DNA from 4 places in the Saccharopolyspora gloriosae genome. Region 1 is predicted to be linked to each of the others. Evidence: riboswitches for the same ligand, from Rfam matches in the RefSeq annotation. Region 1 holds a riboswitch; each other region holds the start of a gene.
What was found. A riboswitch is a leader RNA that binds a small molecule or an ion and turns the genes downstream of it on or off. The one in region 1 is predicted to bind thiamine pyrophosphate.
Positions count from the first base shown of each region.

Region 2: another riboswitch for thiamine pyrophosphate. It lies ahead of thiC (phosphomethylpyrimidine synthase ThiC); the one in region 1 lies ahead of BJ969_RS02485 (thiamine ABC transporter substrate-binding protein).
Region 3: another riboswitch for thiamine pyrophosphate. It lies ahead of thiD (bifunctional hydroxymethylpyrimidine kinase/phosphomethylpyrimidine kinase); the one in region 1 lies ahead of BJ969_RS02485 (thiamine ABC transporter substrate-binding protein).
Region 4: another riboswitch for thiamine pyrophosphate. It lies ahead of thiO (glycine oxidase ThiO); the one in region 1 lies ahead of BJ969_RS02485 (thiamine ABC transporter substrate-binding protein).

Region 1 covers NZ_JACHIV010000001.1:518,271-522,517, forward strand. The annotation lists gene BJ969_RS02475 (FAD-dependent oxidoreductase) at 365-1,324, shown strand; gene BJ969_RS02480 (4a-hydroxytetrahydrobiopterin dehydratase) at 1,327-1,620, opposite strand; TPP riboswitch at 1,690-1,800, shown strand; gene BJ969_RS02485 (thiamine ABC transporter substrate-binding protein) at 1,846-2,892, shown strand; gene BJ969_RS02490 (ABC transporter permease) at 2,889-4,247, shown strand, end outside.
Region 2 covers NZ_JACHIV010000001.1:6,045,253-6,049,499, forward strand. The annotation lists gene BJ969_RS26225 (DUF3263 domain-containing protein) at 1-28, opposite strand, end outside; gene BJ969_RS26230 (peptide deformylase) at 395-976, shown strand; gene BJ969_RS26235 (Uma2 family endonuclease) at 980-1,375, opposite strand; TPP riboswitch at 1,501-1,626, shown strand; gene thiC (phosphomethylpyrimidine synthase ThiC) at 1,620-3,269, shown strand; gene thiD (bifunctional hydroxymethylpyrimidine kinase/phosphomethylpyrimidine kinase) at 3,504-4,247, shown strand, end outside.
Region 3 covers NZ_JACHIV010000001.1:880,554-884,800, reverse strand. The annotation lists gene BJ969_RS04230 (polysaccharide pyruvyl transferase family protein) at 1-312, shown strand, start outside; gene BJ969_RS04225 (hypothetical protein) at 335-520, opposite strand; gene tenA (thiaminase II) at 841-1,554, opposite strand; gene thiD (bifunctional hydroxymethylpyrimidine kinase/phosphomethylpyrimidine kinase) at 1,580-2,413, opposite strand; TPP riboswitch at 2,407-2,505, opposite strand; gene BJ969_RS04210 (biotin/lipoyl attachment domain-containing protein) at 2,569-2,799, opposite strand; gene BJ969_RS04205 (hypothetical protein) at 3,098-3,367, shown strand; gene BJ969_RS04200 (hypothetical protein) at 3,443-4,180, shown strand.
Region 4 covers NZ_JACHIV010000001.1:6,052,579-6,056,825, reverse strand. The annotation lists gene BJ969_RS26275 (S1 family peptidase) at 60-1,178, shown strand; gene thiE (thiamine phosphate synthase) at 1,529-2,203, opposite strand; TPP riboswitch at 2,279-2,388, shown strand; gene thiO (glycine oxidase ThiO) at 2,378-3,511, shown strand; gene thiS (sulfur carrier protein ThiS) at 3,502-3,702, shown strand; gene thiG (thiazole synthase) at 3,704-4,247, shown strand, end outside.

The DNA.
Region 1 (4,247 bases):
CGGTAGCTGAGCGCTGGTGCCGCTCAGCTGCTGGTAGAAGCGCCGGGTGTCATGATTCGCATGGCGTTACCGGCCGCTTTAAGTTGTGCCCATGCAGCTCATCACCTCGATCTGCGGGGACTGCAACGGCAAGGGTTGCGGTAACTGTGGTGACACCGGAACGATCACCATTCTTGAGGACTAGCAGGCGAAATCCGCGATTTCGCGGGATAGCCCGCCGCGCGCGATGCGGCGGGCGCCGCCGCCCACCCCGCACCGTTCGAGCACTGCTCCCGCCCCGCCGTCGACGGGGTGACGGCCACCGTCCGCCCGCGCCCGTCGAAGCGGGCCGTGCGCAGCGGGCATCGCTGCTAGCGTGCCGAAGATGGCTACCACCGAGCCCGTCCTGGTCATCGGTGCCGGAGTGACCGGTCTCAGCACCGCCGTCACCCTCGCCGAAGCCGGTGTCCCGGTGCGCATCCGCACCGACGAACGGCCCGCCGAGACCACCTCGGCCGTCGCCGGGGCGATGTGGGGGCCGGCGCTGCTGCAACCCGCCGACCGCGTTCAGGGCTGGGTCGCCCGCACCTACCACCGCCTCGTCGAACTCGCCGCCGACGACACCAGCGGCGTGCACCTCGCCGCCGGGCGGATGGCGGCCCGCGTCGACCTCGGCGACCAGCTGCCGCCCGAGGCGCTGCTGCTGCCCGACCTGCGCCGTTGCGCACCCGACGAGCTACCGGACGGGTTCGTCAGCGGCTACCGGGCGACCGCGCCGCTGATCGACATGCCGCGCTACCTCGACCACCTCACCGAGCGGTTCCGGGCCGCCGGTGGGGAACTGCTGCTCAGCCCGGTGTCCTCGCTGGTCGAAGCGGTCGAGGAAGCGGGCAGGGTCGTGAACTGCACCGGAGTGGGCGCGCACGAACTCGTCGGCGATCCCGGAGTGCGTCCCGTGCGGGGCCAGCACGTCGTCGTGCGCAACCCCGGTGTCACCGAGTACTTCGTGGAGATCGGAGCCGGCCCCGAGTTCACCGCGTACATGCCGCACGGCGACCACGTGGTGCTCGGCGGTACCGCGGTCGACCAGGACTGGTCGCGCATCCCCGGACGCGAAGCGGGCGCCGCCATCCTGCGGCGCTGCGCGCACGTCGAACCGCTGCTCGCCGGAGCCGACGTGCTCGGCGAGACCGTGGGACTCCGCCCCGGACGGGACGCGGTCAGGCTGGAGGTCGAGCGGTTCGGCGGCGGCACCGTCGTGCACAACTACGGGCACTCCGGGTGCGGCGTCGCGCTGTCCTGGGGCTGCGCCGCGGAAGCCGCCGAGCTGGTGCTGACCGGCTGAGGTCAGGACAGGGCGTCGACGACCCCGTCGATCTCCTCCGCCAGCGTGACGTCCTTCGCCGTGATGCCGCCCTGCGAATGCGTCGACAGCGAGAACGTGACCTTGCGCCAGCGGATGTCGATGTCCGGGTGGTGGTTCTCGCTCTCGGCGATCTCCGCGATCCGGTTCACGCCCTGGATGGCCTGCGGGAAGCTCGCGAACTCCACCGTCCGCGTGATCGTGGTTCCGTCCTGGGCCCACTCCGGCAGTCCGGCGAGCGCTTCGGCGACCTGGGTGTCGTTCAGCAGTTCGGTCATGGCTCCATGGTGGTGGTCGACCGGCCGGATTGCGACCGTCGGCCCCACCCGGAGCGGTGACACGTAGACTGCCGTCGCCACGGGAGTCCAGCGCGCTGGGCTGAGAGGAGGGGCGAATCCCCTCGACCGTCCGCACCTGAACCGGATCATGCCGGCGCAGGGAGGTGTCGCGATCAGCTCGACGTTGCACACGTGGCCGTTGCCGTGTGCTGCTCGGGAGGACCGTTGAACCGTTACCTGCGCTGGGTCGCCGCCCTTGCGGTCGCCTCGCTCACCACCGGGTGCTCGCTCATCGGGAGCTCCGGCCCGGAGCCCGCCGCGCGCACCGTCACGCTCGTCGCGCACGATTCGTTCGTCGCCGACCCCGCCGTGCTCGCCGACTTCGAACGGCGCAGCGGCATCCACCTGGAAGTCCGCAACAGCGGTGACGCGGGCGAGCTGACGAACAAGCTGGTGCTGTCCCGAGCCGCGCCGCTCGGCGACGTCGCCTACGGCGTCGACTCGACGTTCGCGTCCCGCGCGCTCGGCGCAGGCGTGTTCGCGCCGCACCGGTCCGCCGCGGCCGAACGCGGACCGCAGCGGTACGCGCAGGACCAGGAGCAGCGGCTCACCGCGATCGACGTCGCCGACGTGTGCCTGAACATCGACACCGGCTGGTTCGCGCAGCACCGGGTGCCGGAGCCCGCGACGTTGCGCGACCTCACCGACCCCCGCTACCGCGGGCTGATCGCGTTACCGGACCCGACGACGTCCTCACCCGGGCTCGCGTTCCTGCTCGGCACCGTCGCCGCCTTCGGCGATCCCGGCTGGCAGGACTACTGGCGGGACCTGACCGCGAACGACGTGAAGCTCTCCGCCGGGTGGGAAGAGGCCTACAACCAGGACTTCTCCGGAGCCACCGGGCAGGGGCCGCGGCCGATCGTGCTGTCCTACGCCTCCTCGCCCGCAGCGGAGGTCGACGAGACCGGTCGGCCCCGGACTCGGGCACTGCTCGACACCTGCTACCGGCAGGTCGAGTACGCCGGTGTGCTGGCCGGGGCGAAGGACCCGCAGGCCGCCGGTGAAGTCGTCGACTTCCTGCTCTCACCTGAATTCCAAGCGCAGGTGCCGGACCAGATGTACGTGTACCCCGCGGTCGACGGGGTCGCGCTGCCTCCGGGCTGGGCGGAGAGCGCGCCGCTGCCGCAGGACCCGGCGGAGCTGCCCGCCGCCGAGGTGGAACGCAACCGGGACCGCTGGGTGGAGCAGTGGCGGACGCTGGTGCGGGGATGAACCACGGCCTCCGCCGGCGGTTGCCCGTGGCGCTCGCCGCGGTGATCGTGCTCGGTTTCCTCGGGCTGTTCTTCGCCTGGCCCGTCGCGGCGATCGTCGGGCTGGGACTGCGCGGTGAAGCCGGGGCGGTGCTGGTCGAGCCGTCGACGTGGCGGCTCGTGGGCTTCACGCTCGGGCAAGCCGCCGCGTCCACCGCCGTCGCGTTGCTGGCGGGACTGCCGCTGGCCTACGTGCTGGCCCGGCTCGCGGTCCCCGGCCGCGGGCTGCTGCGGGTCGCGGTGACCGTGCCGTTCGTGCTGCCGACGATCGTGGTGGGCATGGCGTTCCGGGCGTTGTTCGGCGCCGATGCCGGGGTGCTCGCGATCGTGCTGGCCAACGCGTTCTTCAACGTCGCCGTCGTCGCGCGCACCGTGAGCGGGCTGTGGAGCCACCTCGACCGGCGGATGGAGGACGCTGCCCGATCGCTCGGCGCGAGCCGGTTGCGCGCGTTCACCTCGGTGACGCTGCCCGCGCTGCTGCCCGCACTGGGATCGGCCGCCTCGGTCGTGTTCCTGTTCAGCGCCACCAGCTTCGGCGTGGTGCTGGTGCTCGGGGGTGGTGAGCTGCGGACGCTGGAGACGGAGATCTACCTGCGCACCGTGCAGCTGCTGGACCTCCCCGGCGCGGCGGCGCTGTCGCTGCTGCAGCTCGCGGCCGTCGTCGCCGCGCTGCTGGTCGCGACCGTCGCGCGACGACGCCGGGAAACGGCGCTGCGGCTGCGCGCGCCGTCCGACACCGCGCGGCGTCCGCAGGGAGCGGAGTGGTGGGTCGTCGGGCTCGCCGGGCTGGTGCTGTGCGGGCTCGGCACGCCGATCGTGACCTTGCTGCTGCGATCGGTGTCCACCAGGGACGGGTGGGGGCTCGCGGGGTACCGGGCGCTGCTGGGCACCGGGCAGAACGGGACGTTGGAGGTCACCGGGCTCGAAGCGGCGCTCAACTCGGTGCGCACCGCCGTCGACGCGACCTGGATGGCGCTGCTGTTCGGGCTGCTGGCGTCTTTCGTGCTCGTCGCGATCCGGCGCCGGGCCGTCGCCGAAAGCCTCGACCTGGCCCTGATGCTGCCGCTGGGCGTGTCCGCGGTGACCGTCGGCTTCGGGTACCTGATCACGCTCGGTTCGCTGCCGGGAGATCTGCGGACCTCGCCGCTGCTGGTGCCGTTCGCGCAAGCGCTGGTGGTGACACCGCTGGTGATCCGCATGGTGCTGCCGGTGCTGCGGGCCATCGACGAACGACTGCGCCAGGCCGCCGCGACGTTGGGCGCCGGGCCGTGGCGGGTCCGGCGCGAGATCGACGTTCCGCTCGCCGCGCGAACCGTG
Region 2 (4,247 bases), 5.5 Mb from region 1:
TGGACGGTTCGGCGGGAACTCGCGGCAGCGGCTCGGTGGGCGGGTCGACCGGCCGCAAGTGCCTGCCGGGCACCGGTTCCGGAGCCGCTTCGCGCTGCCCGTCGGTACGCGCCAATTCCTCGCACTGCCGGGCGATCTCGTGCACGGTCAGCATCTGGGCGGCGTCCATCTGGCTCCTCGCGTCGCGATCCGGGGACCCCCGCGTTCGCCGGAATCACACGCGTGTGATTCCGCCCCCATTACATCACGCGTCCCCGAAGGCCGTGCGCGGCCAACACGCCCTCGGCGGAGATCCGCGAACCGCCCGACGAAGATCACTCCGATGGGCGTCGCGCGCCGCGCGAACGGCCACGCCCGAGGCGGGTCGCGGCGGCGTACCGATATCCTCCGCCGCATGGCTGTTCACCCGATCCGCATCGTGGGCGACCCGGTTCTGCACCACCCCACCCGCCCCGTCGAGCACTTCGACGAGGCGCTGCGCACCCTGGTCGACGACATGTTCGAGACGAACACCGCCGCCAACGGTGCCGGGCTCGCAGCCACCCAGATCGGCGTCGACCTGCGGGTCTTCGTCTACGACTGCCCCGACGACGAGGGCGTGCGGCACCGCGGCGTGGTGGTCAACCCGACGCTGGAGACGAGCGCGATCCCCGAGACGATGCCGGACCCGGACGATGACTGGGAAGGCTGCCTGTCGGTGCCCGGCGAGGCGTTCCCGACCGGGCGGGCGAGCTGGGCGAAGGTCACCGGGTTCGACGTGGACGGCTCGCCCGTGGAGGTCGAGGGCACCGGGTTCTTCGCCCGCTGCCTGCAGCACGAGACCGACCACCTGGACGGCTACCTGTACTTGAACCGGCTGATCGGGCGCAACGCGCGCGCGGCGAAGAAAGCGGTCAAGCGCAACGGCTGGGGCCTTCCCGGCCACTCCTGGGACCCGGCGGTCGAAGGCGACCCGTTCGCCGACGACGAGGACTGAGCCTCACCGCGGGAAGTCCTGCGTTTCCAGCGTGACGTCGAACGGCGACGGCAGCTCGATCGGCTTCCCGAACGGGACGGCGTGCGATTCCCGGTAGGCGTCGCCATCGGGTTCGGAGAACAGCGTGACCGTGGGCCAGCGCGGCGCGAAGCGGTCGATGAGCAGGTACAGCGGAATTCCGGCCTGCGCGTACGCCTTGTGCTTGGCGCCGCGGTCGGTCTCGGCACCGCTCTTCGACGTGATCTCCACGGCGAGCAGGGCGTCTTCGCCCGGCAACACGACCGCCGGTGTCATTCGCTCCCGCAAAGCCACCAGCAGAAACGTCTCCCAGGACGATTCCTGGAGCACCGGTGCAGCACTCACAACGCGATCACCTCCTGTGCTGGTGTCGTCGCGCACTGTAACCTCCAGGTCTGACAAGAGTTCGTTTTCCCTGCTAGACAGCCTATCCCTGATCCGCCGCGCCGTCATCGACCCGAATCGGGGCTTGGCAGACCGTGGCGGCGCGGCTAACGTCGGCGCCGACAACTGATCGCGGGAGCTCGCACCGGAAGCGGGCTGAGAGGGCGGCTGGATCATCCGATCCGGGGCCGCCGACCGCCTGAACCTGACCGGATAATGCCGGCGTAGGGAGTGAACGGCCATGGCCGACGTGCGTCCCCCTCTGTCCACTGCGGACTCGAATGCCACCGGGACCGGTGTGACCACCGGGCCGATCAGCGGTTCCCGCAAGGTGCACCGCGAGGTCGGCGGCCTGCGGGTGCCCGCCCGCCGGATCGAGCTCAGCAACGGCGAGCACCTCGACGTCTACGACACCTCCGGGCCCTACACCGACGACACCGCGACCATCGACGTCCACAAAGGACTCCCGGAGACCCGCGCCGGCTGGTCCGCCGAGCACCGGACGCAGCTGGCCTGGGCGAAGGCGGGCGTGATCACCCGCGAGATGGAGTTCGTCGCCGCCCGCGAGGACCTGCCCGCCGAGCTGGTGCGCGACGAGATCGCCCGCGGTCGCGCGGTGCTGCCCGCCAACCGGTGCCACCCCGAGAGCGAACCGATGATCATCGGGAAGAAGTTCCTGGTGAAGGTCAACGCGAACATCGGCAACTCGGCGGTGACCTCGTCGGTGGAGGAGGAGGTCGAGAAGATGGTGTGGGCGGCCCGCTGGGGCGCCGACACGATCATGGACCTGTCCACCGGCAAGCGCATCCACGAGACGCGCGAGCGCATCCTGCGCAACTCGCCGGTGCCGGTCGGCACCGTGCCGATCTACCAGGCGCTGGAGAAGGTCAACGGCGACCCGGCCCGGCTGACCTGGGAGATCTACCGGGACACCGTGATCGAACAGTGCGAGCAGGGCGTCGACTACATGACCGTGCACGCCGGAGTGCTGCTGCGGTACGTGCCGCTGACCGCGCAGCGCGTCACCGGCATCGTCTCCCGCGGCGGCTCGATCATGGCCGCGTGGTGCCTGGCGCACCACCGCGAGAGCTTCCTCTACACGCACTTCTCCGAGCTGTGCGAGATCCTGCGCGACTACGACGTCACCTTCTCCCTCGGCGACGGCCTGCGCCCCGGCTCCATCGCCGACGCCAACGACCGCGCCCAGTTCGCCGAACTGGAGACGCTCGGCGAGCTCACCCGCATCGCCCGCGAACACGACGTGCAGGTGATGATCGAAGGCCCCGGCCACGTGCCGATGCACAAGATCGCGGAGAACGTGCGGCTCGAGGAGGAGCTGTGCGACGAGGCGCCGTTCTACACGCTGGGGCCGCTGACCACCGACATCGCGCCCGCCTACGACCACATCACCTCCGGGATCGGCGCGGCGATGATCGCGCAGGCCGGCACGGCGATGCTCTGCTACGTCACGCCGAAGGAGCACCTCGGACTGCCCGACCGGGACGACGTGAAGACCGGGGTGATCACCTACAAGATCGCCGCGCACGCCGGTGACCTCGCCAAGGGGCATCCGCGCGCTCAGGAGTGGGACGACGCGCTGTCGAAGGCGCGCTTCGAGTTCCGCTGGACCGACCAGTTCCACCTGGCGCTCGACCCCGACACCGCGAAGGCCTACCACGACCAGACGCTGCCCGCGGAACCCGCGAAGACCGCGCACTTCTGCTCGATGTGCGGGCCGAAGTTCTGCTCCATGAAGATCACCCAGGACGTGCGCGACTACGCCGAGAAGCACGGCCTCACCAGCGTCGAGGCGATCGAGGAAGGCATGCGGGAGAAGTCCGAGGAGTTCACCGGCTCCGGCGGCGAGGTCTACCTCCCCATCGTCAACTGACCGGAGTGAACGGACCGTTCGTCCCATCCGGCTGGACGAACGGTCCGTTCACCCGCTTCCGAGCACCCGCGGCGGCGCTCCCGATTCGAGGTGAACGGACCGCTTGCCCAACGGGTTCGGACGAACGGTCCGTTCACTCGCTTCCGGGCACGGCGGGCAGTGCTCGGGTGTTTCGCATCGGCAGGTTCCACACGGGCCGGATCGTCGGCGGGAAGGGGTCGTAGCATGGGCCGGATGCACGCGACACCCGCCCACCTGCGACAACCGGCGCACGACACGGCGCCGCCGACGGCGCTGACCATCGCCGGTTCCGACTCCGGCGGCAGCGCCGGCATGCACGCCGACCTCCGGGCCTTCTTCTCCTGCGGGGTGCACGGCATGACGGCCGTGACCGCGGTGACCGTGCAGAACACCGTCGGCGTCACCGGGCTCGTGGAGATCCCGCCGGAGACCGTCGCCGCGCAGATCGCCGCCGTCGCCTCCGACATCGGGGTGGACGCGGCGAAGACCGGGGTGCTGTCGTCGGCGGCGACGATCGAAGCCGTCGTCGCGGTCTGCGACGAGCACGGCATCGGGCGCACCGGCCGCACCCCGTTCGTCGTCGACCCCGTCGCCGCGTCCCGCAGCGGTGAGCCGCTGCTGCGCCCGGACGCCCTCGACGCCCTGCGCTACCAGGCCTTCCCGCGCGCCACGCTGGTGACGCCGAACCTCGACGAGGTCCGGCTGCTCACCGGCCTGGAGGCGCGCAGCCGGGACGACCTGCTGGACGCGGCGAAGGCGATCCACGACTTCGGCCCCGACTGGGTGCTGATCAAGAGCGGCCACCTGCTCGACGACCCGGAGTGCGTGGACCTGCTGTTCAACGGCACCGACGCGATCCCGCTGCCCGGCCCGCGCTATTCGACGGAGCACACGCACGGCGCGGGCGACGTGTTCGCCTCGGCGATCACGGCCGCGCTGGCGAAGGGCGCGTCGATG
Region 3 (4,247 bases), 360 kb from region 1:
TCCCGGTTCTACGCCTTCTCCGAGATCATGGATCACGGCCTGCCCGCCGCCGCCGGTCAGCGCTGGTTGTCCACCCGGTTCCACATGCACCTGATGGCCGCGGCCGCCGGTGCGCACGGCGTCGCCGTGTCGATCAACTCCGGGTACTACACGAACAAGCACCGCTCGTTGATCCAGCGCGGCTCCGGCTGGGGCCTCAGCGAAGGGCTGCAGGTTCCGCCGCCGCCGCAGGAAGGCGGGTACGAGCAGTCCACGCTCGCCGCGCTGCAAGAGGCCAAGTCGAAGCTGGCCTGGTCGATCTACGGGGACTGACGCCGCCGGGCGGCGGCGTGCTTCACGCCGCCGCCTGCTCCGGTCCGCTCGCCGAAATCCCGCCCTGCGTCGCCGGATGCAGGACGTGGATCTCGGCGTCGGGTTTCTCGGCTTCCGCTTCCGCCTGGGCCGCCGCCGCGTCGCGTCGGCGGTCGGCGATGTAGAAGGGCGCTGCGGCCAGCACCGGCACCAGCATCCCCGCCAGCATGATCACAATAGAAGTACCCGTACTCAAAGGTCACCGAATCCCGCCGCCGCGGTGAGAAGAAGTCCCACGTCTGAACACGCCGAACGAACGTGTCGTAAACCTCATCGTCGTGGCGGAGGGTGTTCGTTAACACCACTCGAAAGTGCTCCTGATCACGAATTGATCGCGCCGCCGCAGCGCCTCTGACCACCCGACTCTCCGGTTCCACGCGCACCCGATCGACGCTACTCAGGGTGATCAAAAATCTCGGCCGTCGAGCCGCCCTCGCGACAGGGCGAAGCCTCGTGCGCAGGGAAGAACCGTGCCGCCGCAACGAGTTCTCAGGCCGGGAGCCAGCGCGCCGTCGGCCACTGCTCGCGATTCCACGCGCCGTCCCAGAACATCCACTCGTACTCGCTGGCGCGCGCGAACGCGGCCAGCATCCGCTGCCGCATCGGCGCATCGGCCGCCGCCGCGACCCGGTCCACGAGCTCGCGGGCGTTGAGCACCGCCGCCGCGAACTCGTCGTCGGCGTACGTCTCGATCCACCGCCGGTACGGGTGGCCCGACACGTCCCCGACGGCGGCCAGGATCTCGCTGCCCACGTGCTGGTACACCCAGAAGCACGGCAGGATCGCCGCCAGCAGCACCGGATACGGCTCCACCAGCGCGCTGCCGCGCAAGAACGAGGTGTAGGCCGTGCACGACGGCGAGGTCACCACCCCGGCGAGGTCGGCCTCGGTGAGCCCGAACTCCTCCACGTACCCGGCGTGCAACCGGCGTTCCTCCACCAGCGCGCCTTGCGCCGCACCGGCCAGGAACGCCGCGTCGGCGGGGTCCTCCGCCCGCGTGGACGCCGCGGTCAGCGCCTGCGCGAAACCGACCAGGTACCGCGCGTCCTGCACGATGTAGAACGCGAACCGCTCCCGGTCCAGCGCGCCGTCGGTGAGTGCCGCGTTGAACGGGTGCTCGACGATGGCCTGCTGCAACGCGGCGGTGTGCTCCCACGCGCCCGCGCAGAAACCGCCGGGCGGTGGGGCGGGAAGCCTGCTCATGAACGGTCCCTCCAGGAGATCGGGTTCACCACCAGCGGTGGAAGTGGTGCACGGGGCCGTGCCCCCGGCCCACGTCCAGCCGGTCCGCGGCGCGCAACGCCTCGGTCAGGTACTCCTTGCCGTCGCGGACCGCCGAGGACCAGTCCGGCCGCTGCGGGCGCAGTGCCGCGATGGCCGCCGACAACGTGCACCCGGTGCCGTGGTCGTTCGTGGTCTCGATCCGCTCGCGGCGCAGGAACTCGGCTTCGCCGTCGCCGCGGAAGAGGTCGAGGCTCGCCGCCTCGCGCAGATGCCCGCCCTTGAGCAGCACCTGCTTGGCGCCCAAGCCGGTCAGCCGCTCGGCCTGCCCGGCCATCCCGCCGGAGTCGGTGATCTCCCGCTCCCCCAGCAGATCCGCTGCCTCCGGCAGGTTCGGCGTGATCAGGTCCACTCGCGGCAGCAGCTCGTCGCGCAGCACCGCGACCGCCTCGTCGGCGAGCAGCCGGTGCCCGCTCTTGGCGACCATCACCGGATCCAGCACCACGTGCGGCGGCGCGTAGCGGTCGAGCACGGCCACGACCGCGCGGATCACCCCGGTTCCCGCCAGCATCCCGATCTTCACCGCGTCCACCCGCACGTCGTCGAGCAGCGTGGTGAGCTGGGAGGTGACGAACTCCGGCGGTACTTCCCGCACCTCGGCGACGCCGGTGGTGGTCTGCGCGACCAGCGCCGTCACCACCGACATGCCGTAGGCGCCGTTGGCGGAGAAGGCTTTCAGGTCGGCTTGAATCCCGGCACCGCCGCTGGGGTCGGTTCCGGCGATCGTCAGCACGTTGGGAACGGGCCGGGCGAATTCCGGCCGGGCAGCACGAACGGTCACGTGGGTGACGTCCCTCCGCTAGCACGAACTAGGTCAGGTTCGACGGGTCTGCTCTCAGCCCGGCCGCTCGCCGGGCACCCCGCGTCACTGCCCCCAACCTAGCAAGCACGGTCAACCCGCCGGAGTCGCCGATCTCGCCGTGCCCTGCGCCGCTCTCATTCGATGAGCCCGATGACCGCTCCCGCGGCGAAGTGCTCGCCCGCCGCGCCCTGCCGCCACAACGTGCCCGAGGCGGAGGCGCGCACGGTGCGCCGGACGCCGTCGGTCACCACCTCCGCGACGGCGGTGCCGCTGCGCACCGGGGCGCCGTCGGCCGCCAGCCAGCGGGCGAGGACCCCCGGCTCGTGCGGATCCTGCCGCGGCCAGGGGAAGTGCAGGTCCGTCACGAGCACACGCCTCCGCAATCGATCATCGTTGCGGTCAGCATGAGCGGTGATCCTTCTCACCACAAGCGAAGCGCGTGCTCGGCTTCGTACGTCGAGTGGCCCAGCGCGGCATCCGCGCCGGACCGAGGGTGCTCCGCCGAACAGCCGCATTAACACGATCGGAGCAGCGCAGCCAGTCATTCCAGTAGCCACGCGAATGCAACGTGCGAGCTGATCGATCCGTCTAGAGTTCGAGATCCGGCCAAGCGGATCGAAGCGCGGCTCGGGACGTCCTGACAGGTATGGGGGTGGGAGCGAAGTGTTCCCCGATCAAGAGCACGTCTGGTGGATCGTCGGAGCAGGGCAGCGGGTCCGGCACGCGATCACGGTGCGCCCCGGTGCCAGACCCGCCGGTGATCCGGTGACCGCGCTGTGCGCGACGACGATCAAACTCCCGCACGAGACCTGGCCGGCCACCAAGGAACCGTCGAGCCGCCGCATCACCGAGCGTTGCCCGGAGTGCGAGCAGCACGTCGACGAACAGCTGGAGCGCGACCGGGATCTCGTGGTCACCACCTGGGACGCGTGAGCGCGAGCGAAGTCACACATCCGACCGCTGATCACCTAGTGAGGCGACCCTGCGTGGCGGATTAAAGTTGACGCAATGGACACCACTGCCGACGCCCCTCAGTCCGCCCGCTCCCGCCGCTCGACCCGGCCGGATCCGGCGAAGGTCTGGGCTCCGCTGGCCGGTCTCGCCGATGCCGCGGCGCAGAGCGGGACGTCCGGAGCCGTCGCGATCACCCGCGGATTCGACCGCAACAGCAGGCTGCGCGCCAAGGCGCTGCGCGACCTGCTGGAGGAGCGGAACGTCGCGGCCATCGAGATCACGCCCGCGGTGGGCAGCGAACGCCTGCTCGCCGACACCGAGATCACCTCCGTGGTGAACCTCATCGGACCCGGTTCCTGGGCTCCCCACCGGCTGGCCGCGAAGCTGCGCACGCCGCTGCTGGCTCCGCGCGCGGAGGAGAACTCCGAGCAGGACGAGGTCGCCAGGGACGTCATCGGCGTCACCGGTGCCGAAGGGGCGCGCGACGTCGCCCTCTCGCACGTCGCGGTGCGCCCGGAGTCCGACGGCGAGGGCAGCCTCATCGTCACCGCCGACGGCGAACCGCTGTCGGTGCCAGGTGGCGCCGCCGCGATCACCTTGCGCGAGCAGCGGCTGGAGATCCAGCTCGCCGGACCGGACTTCGCCGAGCAGACCTTCACCGCGGCCGAGGTCCGGGTGGAGACGGCCGACGCGCCGCACCGCCTGGTCCGCGACGAACTGCCCATCGCGGAGTTCGAGGGCGCGCTGACCTTCACCGCCGAGCCGCGGGGCCTGGTCGTCCGACCGGTCTGACCGAACCCGCGCGATACGCACGCACCGAGCCGCTGCTCACCGGCCGACGCCACCGGGCAGCGGCTTC
Region 4 (4,247 bases), 5.5 Mb from region 1:
CAATACTGCTCCCCGTCGGGATCTTTGAGCCCCACCTCAAGGAGTAGGGAGACCAACCTATGACGCGCAAGCTCGCGGCCAGAGTGGCCGGGACGATCGTGCTGGCCGCCGGAACCGTCGCCGCCTTCACCATGCCCGCCTCGGCCACCGTCGCACCCGCGCCGGAGAAGGCCGCCACCCAGCTCGAAGCCATGCAGCGCGACCTCGGCCTCACCGCCGACCAGGCGCAGGCCCGGCTGCACAGCGAGGCCATCGCCAACACCGCGAACCAGACGCTGCGCGGCTCGCTCGGCGAGGCGTTCGGCGGCTCCCGCTACGACGCCGACCTGGGCAAGCTCGTCGTCGGCGTCACCGACGCGAACCTGATCGACCAGGTTCGGGCCGCCGGAGCCGAAGCGAAGCTGGTCGAGTACAGCACCGCGCAGCTCGGCGGAGTCGTGGACGGCCTCAACGCCCACCAGGCCCCGCAGGGCGTCACCGGGTGGTACCTCGACTCGGCCGCCAACTCGGTCGTGCTCACCGCCGCCACCGGTTCGGCCGCCACGGCCACCGAGTTCGTGCGCTCCACCGGCGTGGACCAGCAGGCCGTGCGGGTCGTCGAATCCGAGGAAGCCCCGCGCATCCTCGCCGACGTGGTCGGCGGCAACGCCTACATGATCGGCAGCGGCGCCCGCTGCTCCATCGGTTTCTCCGTCGAAGGCGGCTTCGTCAGCGCCGGGCACTGCGGTAGCGAGGGCGACACGACCAGCACGCCGTCGGGCACCTTCGCCGGTTCCTCGTTCCCGGGCGACGACTACTCCTACGTGGAGACCGCGTCCGGCGAGACCCCCCAGCCGCTGGTGAACGACTACGCGGGCGGCACCGTCGGCGTCGGCGGTTCGACCGAGGCCGCCGAAGGCGCCTCGATCTGCCGCTCCGGTTCCACCACCGGCTGGCACTGCGGCACCGTCGAAGCCAAGAACCAGACGGTGAACTACGCCGAAGGCACCGTCGAGGGCCTCACCCGAACCGACGTGTGCGCCGAGCCCGGTGACTCCGGCGGTTCGTGGCTGTCCGACGACCAGGCGCAGGGCGTGACCTCCGGTGGTTCGGGCGACTGCACCAACGGCGGTACCACGTACTTCCAGCCGGTCAACGAGATCCTGGACGCCTACGGCCTCACCCTGCTCACCCAGTGAGCCAGGGGGCCCGGACCTGCCCCTCAGATCCGGGTGACGCCTGATCCAGCCCAGAACGAGCTGCACCTCAGCCCCACGAGGTGCAGCTCGTTTTGCATGTTGTCGTGGTCGTTTTGCTCGGGTGGTGGGGTGGCGGAACCTCAGCTGCTTGCTCGCTGCGGGATCTTTTTCCCGAGTGGCTCCGCCACGAGGGAAAAAGCTGTCCTCGCGAGCAAGCAGCTGAGAACCCGCGGCGGTGCCGGTGGGCAGGGTGGTCGCTGCTCAGCGGCTTCGCCGCTGACAGGACAACGACCACGCCTCGTGGCGGGGCCACTTCGGAAAGGGGGCCGAAGCTGGAAGAACGCTCGCCGTCAGGTCGGGAGGCCTGCTCGGAGTGATTCGGCGGCGGACTGGGGGTCTTCGGCTTCGGTGATCGCGCGGACCACGACGATTCGTTCCGCGCCTGCCGCGACCGCTTCGGCGAGGTTCGCGTGGTCCACGCCGCCGATCGCGAACCACGGCCTGCCGTGCCCGCGGTGCTCCGCGGCGTGGCGCACCAGCTCCAGCCCCGCCGCCTCGCGGCCCGGCTTCGTCGGCGTCGTCCACACCGGGCCGGTGCAGAAGTAGTCCACGCCCGGTTCCGTGGCCGCCGCGTCCGCCTGCACCACGTCGTGCGTGGAACGGCCGATCACCACCTCGTCGCCGACGATGCGCCGCGCCGCCGGCACCGGCAGGTCGTCCTGACCCAGGTGCAGCACGTCCGCCTCCGCGGTCAGCGCCACGTCCGCGCGGTCGTTCACCGCCAGCAGTGCGCCGTGCCGCACGCACGCCTCCGCCAGCACCTCCAGCGCGGCGAGCTCCTGGCGCGCCTCCAACGGCGCGCCGCCGGAGGTCTTGTCCCGCAGCTGGATGATGTCGACGCCGCCGGACAACGCGGCCTCGGCGAACTCGGCCAGATCACCCCGCTCCCCGCGCGCGTCGGTGCAGAGGTACAGCCGTGCGTCGGCGAGCCGCGTGCGGATGCCGTAACCGTCCAATCCGGGCATGCCCCCAGGGTATCCGCAGCGGGGGAGGGCACCGGCCGGATGCTGACCTCACCTGGCGGAGTGAGTACGGTGGGTGGTGGTCCGCACGGGAGTCCGGAGAAGAACCGGACTGAGAGGGGGCGACCGCCCCGACCGTCGAACCTGATCCGGGTCATGCCGGCGCAGGGAGCGTAGATGTCGCAGCAGTCAGCCGTCACCGTCGTGGGCGGCGGGATCATCGGTCTCGCCGTCGCGTGGAAAGCCGCGCGCGCGGGGCACCGCGTCCAGCTCGTCGACGCCGGTGAACGCGCCGCGTCGTGGGTCGCAGGTGGCATGCTCGCGCCCGTCGCCGAAGCGTCCCCCGGCGAGGAGGAACTGCTCGAACTCGGCTCCGACTCGCTGCGGCGCTGGCCCGAGTTCGCCACGGAACTGGCCGCGGACTCCGGCCTGCCCACCGGACTGCGCCGGGAAGGCACGCTCGTCGTCGGCGTCGACGGCGCCGACCGCGCCGAACTGGACATGCTCGCCGACCACCTCGCGTCCCGCGGGCGCAGCGTCACCCGGCTCACCGGCCGGGAACTGCGCCGCGCCGAACCGTCGCTCGGCCCAGCCGTGCGCCGCGGCCTGGAAGTGCCGGGCGACCTCGCCGTGGACAACCGGGTGGCGCTGGCCGCGCTGCGGAAGGCGGCGGCAGCGGCGGGCGTCGACTTCCGCGACGGGCGGGCGCTGCGGGTGCGGCCCGGCGCGGTGGAACTCGCCGACGGCACCGCGCACTGCGACGTCGCGGTGATCGCCGCCGGCGCCCGCTCCGGCGAGCTGCACCCCGGGCTGACCGGGCGAATCCGGCCCGTGAAGGGGGAGGTGCTGCGGCTGCGGGCGCGCGCCACGGCGCTGCCGCCCCCGACCCGGACCGTGCGCGGACCGGTGCACGGCAGGCAGGTCTACCTGGTGCCGCGCGACGACGGCGGACTCGTCGTCGGCGCCACCCAGTACGACGCGGGCTACGACCTCGACGTCACCGTCGGCGGAGTGCGGGACCTGCTCGCGGACGCGGAACGGCTGGTGCCGGGCCTCGCCGAGTACGCGCTGGTCGAAGCCATCGCCGGACACCGGCCCGGCACGCACGACAACCTGCCGCTGATCGGCGAGCTGGAACCCGGCGTGCTCGCCGCGACCGGGCACCACCGCAACGGTTTCCTGCTCGCACCGATCACCGCCGACGCGGTGCTCGCGGCGCTGTCCGGCGCGGAACCCACCGCGACCGCCGCCGACCCCGGGCGAGGCGCGCGGCCCGTTTCCCACGACAGAGGAGGGCAACCGTGCAAGTAGTGATCAACGGATCGGCTCGGCCGGTGGACGAGGACGCCACGCTCGCCGCGGTGCTGGCCGAGTTCGGCGTGCCCGAACGAGGAGTCGCCGTCGCCATCGACGGAACCGTGGTGCCCAGGGCCTCCTGGGCGGCCACCGAACTGCACGACGGCGCCGCCGTCGAAGTGCTCACCGCGGTGCAAGGAGGCTGACGTGGACGATCCACTGGTGATCGCCGGGCGCGAGTTCGGCTCGCGGCTGATCACGGGAACCGGGGGCGCAGCGAACCTGTCCGTCCTGGAACGCGCGCTGCTGGCCTCCGGCACCGAGCTCACGACGGTCGCGATGCGCCGCGCCGACGCGGGCGGGCGCACCGGCGTGCTCGACCTGCTGCACCGGCTCGGCATCGAAGCGCTGCCCAACACCGCGGGCTGCCGCACCGCGGCGGAAGCGGTCCTCACCGCGCAACTGGCGCGGGAAGCCCTGGAGACGAACTGGGTGAAGCTGGAAGTCGTGGCCGACGACGACACCCTGCTGCCCGACCCGGTGGAACTGCTCGACGCCGCCGAACAGCTCGTCGACCAAGGATTCGTGGTGCTCGCCTACACCAACGACGACCCGGTGCTGGCGACCCGGCTCGCCGACGCCGGCTGCGCGGCCGTGATGCCGCTGGGCTCGCCGATCGGCACCGGCCTCGGCATCCGGAACCCGCACAACATCGAGATGATCGTGTCCCGCGCGACCGTGCCGATCGTGC